Regions from separate parts of the Streptomyces sp. NPDC057623 genome, predicted to be linked through region 2. Evidence: riboswitches for the same ligand, from Rfam matches in the RefSeq annotation. Region 2 holds a riboswitch; the other holds the start of a gene.
The links. Region 2 has a riboswitch for glycine ahead of gcvP (aminomethyl-transferring glycine dehydrogenase). Riboswitches for the same ligand answer to the same signal wherever they lie in the genome.

Region 1: another riboswitch for glycine. It lies ahead of gcvT (glycine cleavage system aminomethyltransferase GcvT); the one in region 2 lies ahead of gcvP (aminomethyl-transferring glycine dehydrogenase).

Annotation. Positions count from the first base shown of each region.
Region 1 covers NZ_JBHVGZ010000014.1:21-3,423, forward strand. Annotated here, with positions in the region: partial or broken gene ACFU95_RS16895 (serine hydroxymethyltransferase) at 1-124, opposite strand, end outside; gene gcvH (glycine cleavage system protein GcvH) at 140-517, opposite strand; gene gcvT (glycine cleavage system aminomethyltransferase GcvT) at 682-1,818, opposite strand; glycine riboswitch at 1,986-2,084, opposite strand; gene ACFU95_RS16910 (AAA family ATPase) at 2,254-2,928, shown strand; gene ACFU95_RS16915 (enhanced serine sensitivity protein SseB) at 3,010-3,403, shown strand, end outside.
Region 2 covers NZ_JBHVGZ010000114.1:10,105-13,507, forward strand. Annotated here, with positions in the region: gene ACFU95_RS48380 (DNA polymerase IV) at 1-235, shown strand, start outside; gene ACFU95_RS48385 (PRC-barrel domain-containing protein) at 600-1,007, opposite strand; glycine riboswitch at 1,121-1,217, shown strand; gene gcvP (aminomethyl-transferring glycine dehydrogenase) at 1,394-3,403, shown strand, end outside.

The DNA.
Region 1 (3,403 bases), on a different contig from region 2:
AGGCGATCATCTCCAGGGTGGACTGCTGGCGCTCCAGCTCGGCGTCGAGCGCGGCGGCGATCGCCGGGTCCAGCTGGTGCAGGGGGGTGTTCAGAAGCGACTTGTCAGAGATGGGGGCAGACATAGGGGCTACGACTCCTCAGCCGGCGGTGTGGGCGACGTACTCGTCGGCGGAGAGCAGGTCGGCGGGCTCCTCCGTGACGCGTACCTTGAACAGCCAGCCGCCCTCGAAGGGGGCGGAGTTCACCAGCGCCGGGTCGTTCACCACGTCCTCGTTGATCTCGGTGATCTCGCCGGTGACCGGGGAGTACAGGTCGGAAACCGACTTGGTCGACTCCAGTTCACCGCAGGTGTCACCCGCGGTCACGGTCGAGCCGACCTCGGGGAGCTGGGCGTAGACGACATCGCCGAGCGCGTTGGCCGCGAACTCGGTGATGCCGACCGTCGAGACGCCGTCCTCGGCGGTCGACAGCCACTCGTGCTCCTTGCTGTAGCGCAGCTGCTGGGGGTTGCTCATGACCTGAATTCTCCTGTACGCGCGGGAGTGGTGATGAATGGGGGACTGCTGGAGACGTGTGTGAGCAGCGCAGATGTGCGCAGGGTCACGCACGGGCCGCTGTGAGTCGCTCTTTGTGGGCCACATTCCGGGCCCGACTTCTGGGCCAGTCTCTCCGTACGGCGTTACTTCTGCCGCTTGTAGAACGGCAGCGCCACGACCTCGTACGGCTCGTGGCTGCCGCGGATGTCCACGCCGACCCCGGCCGTGCCCGGCGCCGAGTGCGCCGCGTCGACGTAGGCGATGGCGATCGGCTTGCCCAGGGTGGGGGAGGGCGCGCCGGAGGTGACCTCGCCGATGACCTCGCCGCCGGCGACGACCGGGTACCCGGCGCGCGGGACGCGACGCCCCTCGGCGACCAGGCCGACGAGGACGCGCGGCGGGTTCTCGGAGGCGCGGGCGGCTGCCGCGGCGAGCGCCTCGCGCCCGACGAAGTCGCCCTCCTTCTCGAACTTCACCACCCGGCCGAGCCCGGCGTCGAAGGGGGTGAGGGAGGTCGACAGCTCGTTGCCGTACAGCGGCATGCCCGCTTCCAGCCGCAGCGTGTCCCGGCAGGACAGACCGCAGGCCACCAGGCCGACGCCCTCGCCCGCCTTGGTCAGCGCCTGCCACACCTCGACGGCGTGTTCCGGCCGCACGAACAGCTCGAAGCCGTCCTCACCGGTGTAGCCGGTGCGCGCGATGAGGGCGGGGACGCCGGCGACGGTGCCGGGCAGGCCGGCGTAGTACTTCAGGCCGTCGAGGTCGGCGTCGGTCAGCGACTTCAGGATGCCCGGGGACTCGGGGCCCTGGACGGCGATCAGCGCGTACGCGTCGCGGTCGTCGCGGACCTCGGCCTCGAAGCCGGCCACGCGCTCGGTCAGCGCGTCCAGCACGACCTGGGCGTTGGAGGCGTTGGCGACGACCATGTAGTGAGAAGACCCGGCCTCGGCCTCGGCGAGCCGGTAGACGATCAGGTCGTCGAGGATGCCGCCGTCGGCCTGGCAGATCATGGTGTAGCGGGCGCGGCCGACGCCGACCGAGGCGATGTCGCCGACCAGGGCGTGGTTGAGGAAGGCGGCCGCCGCGGGGCCGGTGACGGTGATCTCGCCCATGTGGGAGAGGTCGAACAGGCCGGCCTTGGTACGGACGGCGTTGTGCTCGTCGCGTTCGGAGCCGTACCGCAGGGGCATGTCCCAGCCGGCGAAGTCGGTCATCGTCGCGCCGAGGGCGCGATGCAGGGCATCGAGCGCGGTGTGACGGAGTTCTTCTGTACTGCTCATCGGACGGATGTCTCCCAAGGCATGACACGGGCGAGGTCGTTCCTCCCCATCTGTCATCGGAACCTGAGAGGTTCGCCGGGACCGCCACAGGGACGATCAACGGCTTGCACCTTGGGTGGGGCCACGCGTCCCGGGTAGAGACGGAGCGGCCCGCTTTTCAGATGTGCCTCGCCCGCGCGGTAACGGGGCCTGAGAGATTCAAGGGAGGGACTTGCTCCTTCGGCGCCCCAGCGATGGACTGCTGGGGACTCTCCCGCGCGGATTCAAACGGCCGGTATGCAGTTGGCGCGCACATCATTGCATGCCACGCTCGTCAACGGCAGGCCGCGTCTGTAACCGGCTTGTGGCAGGAAGTGAACGAAAATGCGAGAGATCATCCATTACCTTCTCTTTACGCTCAGTGGGGATGGGGAATCCTGACCCCGGAGGAGGACGATGACGGTGAACCGCACTACGGCGTACGCCACGACCTCGGGCATGGCGCTGCCCAAGCAGCCCGCGGCCCCGGCGGCCGAAGCCCGCGGCACGTGCCTCGCACCCGTGGTCCGTGATCTGCGCGAGCGCTCCGGCCACAGTCCGCGCGCGCTGCTCTTCGGCCCTCAGGACCTCGTCGTGATCACGGGCCTGCCCGGCAGCGGCAAGTCCACGCTGATGAAGCGCACGGTCAAGGGCACCCGCGTCGACTCCCAGGACACCCGGGACCGCTGGGACGCCCGCATGCCCCGCTTCCTCCCCTACGCCGTCTACCGCCCCCTGGTCCGCCTCGCGCACTACGCCGGACTGCGCCGCGCGGTCCGCTCCGGCGAGGGCGTCGTCGTACACGACTGCGGTACCCAGGCCTGGGTGCGCGGCTGGCTGTCCCGCGCGGCCCGTCGCCGCGGCGGCAGCCTGCACCTGCTGCTGCTCGACGTCGCCCCGGACACCGCCCTGGAGGGCCAGCGCGAGCGCGGCCGGGGCGTCTCGCGCTACGCCTTCCTGCGCCACCGCAGGGCGGCCGCCCACCTGCTGACCTCGGCGGAGAAGGGCAACCTGCCCCAGGGCTGCGGCTCGGCGGTACTGATCGACCGGGAGGCGGCGGACGCCCTGCGCCGGATCGGTTTCGCGGGCTGAGCCGCCGTAGACCTGTACGGGGTGGTCACCCGCTAGCCTTTTGAGCCACAGCAGCGGTTCATAGCAGGCGGTTGACAGCAGATGGACTTCCCGGCGGAACTTCCCGCGGACTTCCCGGCACAGGCGCACCCCCATCCGCACGGCGGTTGGCCCGGCAACGAGCTGGAGGAGGTGCTCTCGGCCTCCCTCGGCCTGCCCTCGGCCGGCGGCCGGATCATCGAGGTGCTGGGCCGCAGCTTCGTCTGGGTGCCCCTGCCCGGCGGTGGCGGGCCGGACAGCGGTCCGCTGGACCTGCCGACGGTGGAGATCGAGGGCCAGGCCTACGTCCCGGTCTTCAGCTCCGAGGAACAGTTCCGCCAGGTCGTGGGCTCCCACCTGTCGTACACCATCGCCCCCGCCGTGGAGTTCGCCCGCGGTCTGCCCCCGCACGTGGGTATCGCCGTGAACCCCGACGGCGTGGTCGGAGTGCCCCTGC
Region 2 (3,403 bases):
GTTCGAGACGCCTGAGTCGGAGCCGGGGCGGGTGCGGACGTTTCGGGTTGACGATCCGGGGTTGGAGGCGGTGGAGCCGTTGCCGTTGGTGGGGGTCGCGCCTGCGGGGTCTGGGGGGAGTCGGGGGGCCGGGGGATCTGGGGCCGATGGGATCCAAGGGGCGGGGGAGGCTGGACTGGCGGAGGCGGGTGACGGGGGAGTGGGGGACATTCCGGTGGGGCCTGGGCCTGGGTAGGGGCAGCGGGTGGGGGTGGGCGTGCGAGGCATGGCTTGTGCGGTGTGGGGCCGGGAGGGAAGAGGCTTGCCCTGACGTGTCGTCCGCAGCGTGCCGGTCGGGCGGCCCATGCCGCTGTGGTGCCTCCGGCCGCTCCCGGGTTGGGGGCCTGACCCTGGGGAGGCGTCCTGGGTTGTGCGGACGGGAGATGGGTCGTCCTCAGGTGGCGTCGGCGGTTGTGCTGGTGGTGTGGCCCGCCCGTGCTGAGGGTGGTGTGCGTGGCTCGATGCGGTCGGGGAGTCGGGGCCTGAGGTGGTGTGCGTGCTGCGGCGGGGCGGCATGCAGGGGTGGGGCGTTCTGTCGGGTGGTTCGGTGTGGGGTGTGATCAGGGGTGTGGGTGGGGCGTTCTCGGGCCGTTGTCCTCCGGGGTTTCCGTGCCTGCCAGGTTGCCGAAGTCGCGGTCCGGGGGTGGGGAGGGAGGGGCTACGTCGAGGCCGTAGTGGTGGTAGAGCTGGAGTTCCTGTTCGGGGGAGAGGTGGCGGCCGACGCCGAAGTCGGGGGCGTCCTTGATCAGGGCGCGGTCGAAGGGGACGTGGAGACTGCCCTCGACCAGGTCGCTGGGCTCCAGGGGAACGAATGCGTCCCGGGAGAAGAGACCGGTGCGTATCGCCGCCCACTCCGGCACTCCGGTCGCGTCGTCGAGGTAGACCTCGTCGATGGTGCCGATCTTGGTGCCGGTGCGGTCGAAGGCCTTGCGGCCGATCAGATTGCGCGGATCGATGTCGGTCTGCACGGGCCCTCCACTGGTCGCAACTCATCCGTAAGCACTACGAAAAGGCACATTGGTGAGCGCGGCCACTCGAAGGTCCGTGCGTTGGCCCCGCTGGTAGGCTGGCTAGCGGCTGCTGACCCCGTGCGGGAGAGTCCTCCGGACACCATCCGGAGGCGCCGAAGGAGCAAATCCTCCCCGGAATCTCTCAGGCACACGTACCGCACGGACGAGGTCACTCTGGAAAGCAGGGCGGGTGTCGACGGCTTCCGCTCTCACCGACGGTGAAAGCCGGGAGCCCTGTGGTGCCCCGGTGAAGCTCTCAGGTTGAGATGACAGAGGGGGAGGCCGTCCGGGTACCCGCGCCGTGGTGCCCCTCGAAGGTCGTGTCAGACCAGGAGGCCTCCGCAATGACCGCCCATCGCATTCCGCTCTCCGAGCTCGAACAGGGGATCCCTTTCGAGCAGCGTCATATTGGTCCTGATCATGAGGCTCGGGCCAAGATGCTCGCGCATGTCGGGTACGGCTCGCTCGACGAGCTCACCGCCGCCGCGGTGCCGGATGTGATCAAGAACGCCGACTCCCTCGATCTGCCGGGAGCACGTACCGAGGCCGAGGTGCTCGCCGAGCTGCGGTCGCTCGCCGATCGCAATCAGGTGCTCGATTCCATGGTGGGGCTCGGGTACTACGGGACCTTCACGCCGCCGGTCATCCTGCGGAACGTGATGGAGAATCCCGCCTGGTACACGGCCTATACGCCGTACCAGCCCGAGATCTCGCAGGGGCGGCTCGAGGCGCTTCTCAACTTCCAGACCATGGTCGCCGACCTCACCGGGCTGCCGACCTCCGGCGCCTCGCTGCTCGACGAGGGGACGGCGGCGGCCGAGGCCATGTCCCTGTCCCGGCGCATGGGCAAGAACAAGAAGGGGCTGTTCCTGGTCGACGCGGATGTGCTGCCGCAGACCATCGCCGTGATCGAGACCCGTGCCGAGCCCACGGGGGTCGAGGTGGTCGTCGCCGACCTCGGCGACGGCATCCCGGCCGAGCTCGCCTCGCGTGAGATCAACGGTGTGCTCCTTCAGTACCCGGGCGCCTCGGGCGTCGTACGCGATATCAGGCCCGTCATCGAGCAGGCCCATGAGCTCGGCGCCCTCGTCACCGTCGCCGCCGATCTGCTCGCGCTCACGCTGCTGAAGTCGCCCGGTGAGCTGGGGTCGGACATCGCGGTCGGGACGACGCAGCGGTTCGGTGTCCCGATGGGCTTCGGCGGTCCGCACGCCGGCTACATGGCCGTACACGAGAAGTTCGCGCGCAGCCTGCCGGGGCGGCTCGTGGGTGTGTCCGTGGATGCCGACGGGAACAAGGCCTATCGGCTGGCCCTGCAGACGCGTGAGCAGCACATCCGGCGGGAGAAGGCGACCAGCAACATCTGTACCGCTCAGGTGCTGCTCGCCGTCATGGCCGGGATGTACGCCGTGTACCACGGGCCCGAGGGGCTGCGCGGGATCGCCCGGCGCACTCATCGGTACGCCGCCGTCCTGGCCGCGGGGCTCGCTGCCGGTGGCGTCGAGGTCGTGCACGGCTCCTACTTCGACACCGTGACCGTACGGGTGCCCGCGAAGGCCGCCGAGGTCGTCGCCGCCGCTCGGGAGAACGGCGTCAACCTGCACCTCGTCGACGCCGACCACGTGTCCGTCGCCTGCGACGAGACCACGACCCGGGCCCAGCTGGGCGCCGTATGGACGGCGTTCGGGGTCGAGGGGGACATCGAGGCGCTGGACGCGGGGACCGAGGACGTCCTCGCGGGCGGGCTGCTGCGCGGCGACGAGTACCTCACGCACCCGGTCTTCCACCAGTACCGTTCCGAGACCTCCATGCTGCGCTACCTGCGCAGGCTCGCCGACCGCGACTACGCGCTGGACCGGGGCATGATCCCGCTGGGGTCCTGCACGATGAAGCTGAACGCGACGACCGAGATGGAGCCGGTCACCTGGCCGGAGTTCGGGCAGCTGCACCCCTTCGCGCCCGCCGAGCAGGCGCAGGGCTATCTGACGCTCATCCGCGAGCTGGAGGAACGTCTCGCCGAGGTCACCGGCTACGACAAGGTATCGTTGCAGCCCAACGCCGGATCTCAGGGGGAGCTGGCCGGTCTGCTCGCCGTACGCGGGTACCACCGGGCCAACGGGGACGAGCAGCGGACCGTGTGTCTGATTCCGTCGTCCGCTCATGGGACCAATGCCGCCAGCGCCGTCATGGCCGGCATGAAGGTCGTCGTCGTGAAGACCGCCGAGGACGGTGAGATCGACGTCGAGGACCTGCGGGCGAAGATCGAGAAGCACCGGGACGAGCTGTCGGTGCTGATGATCACCTACCCGTCGACGCACGGGGTGTTCGAGGAGCACGTGGCCGACATCTGTGCG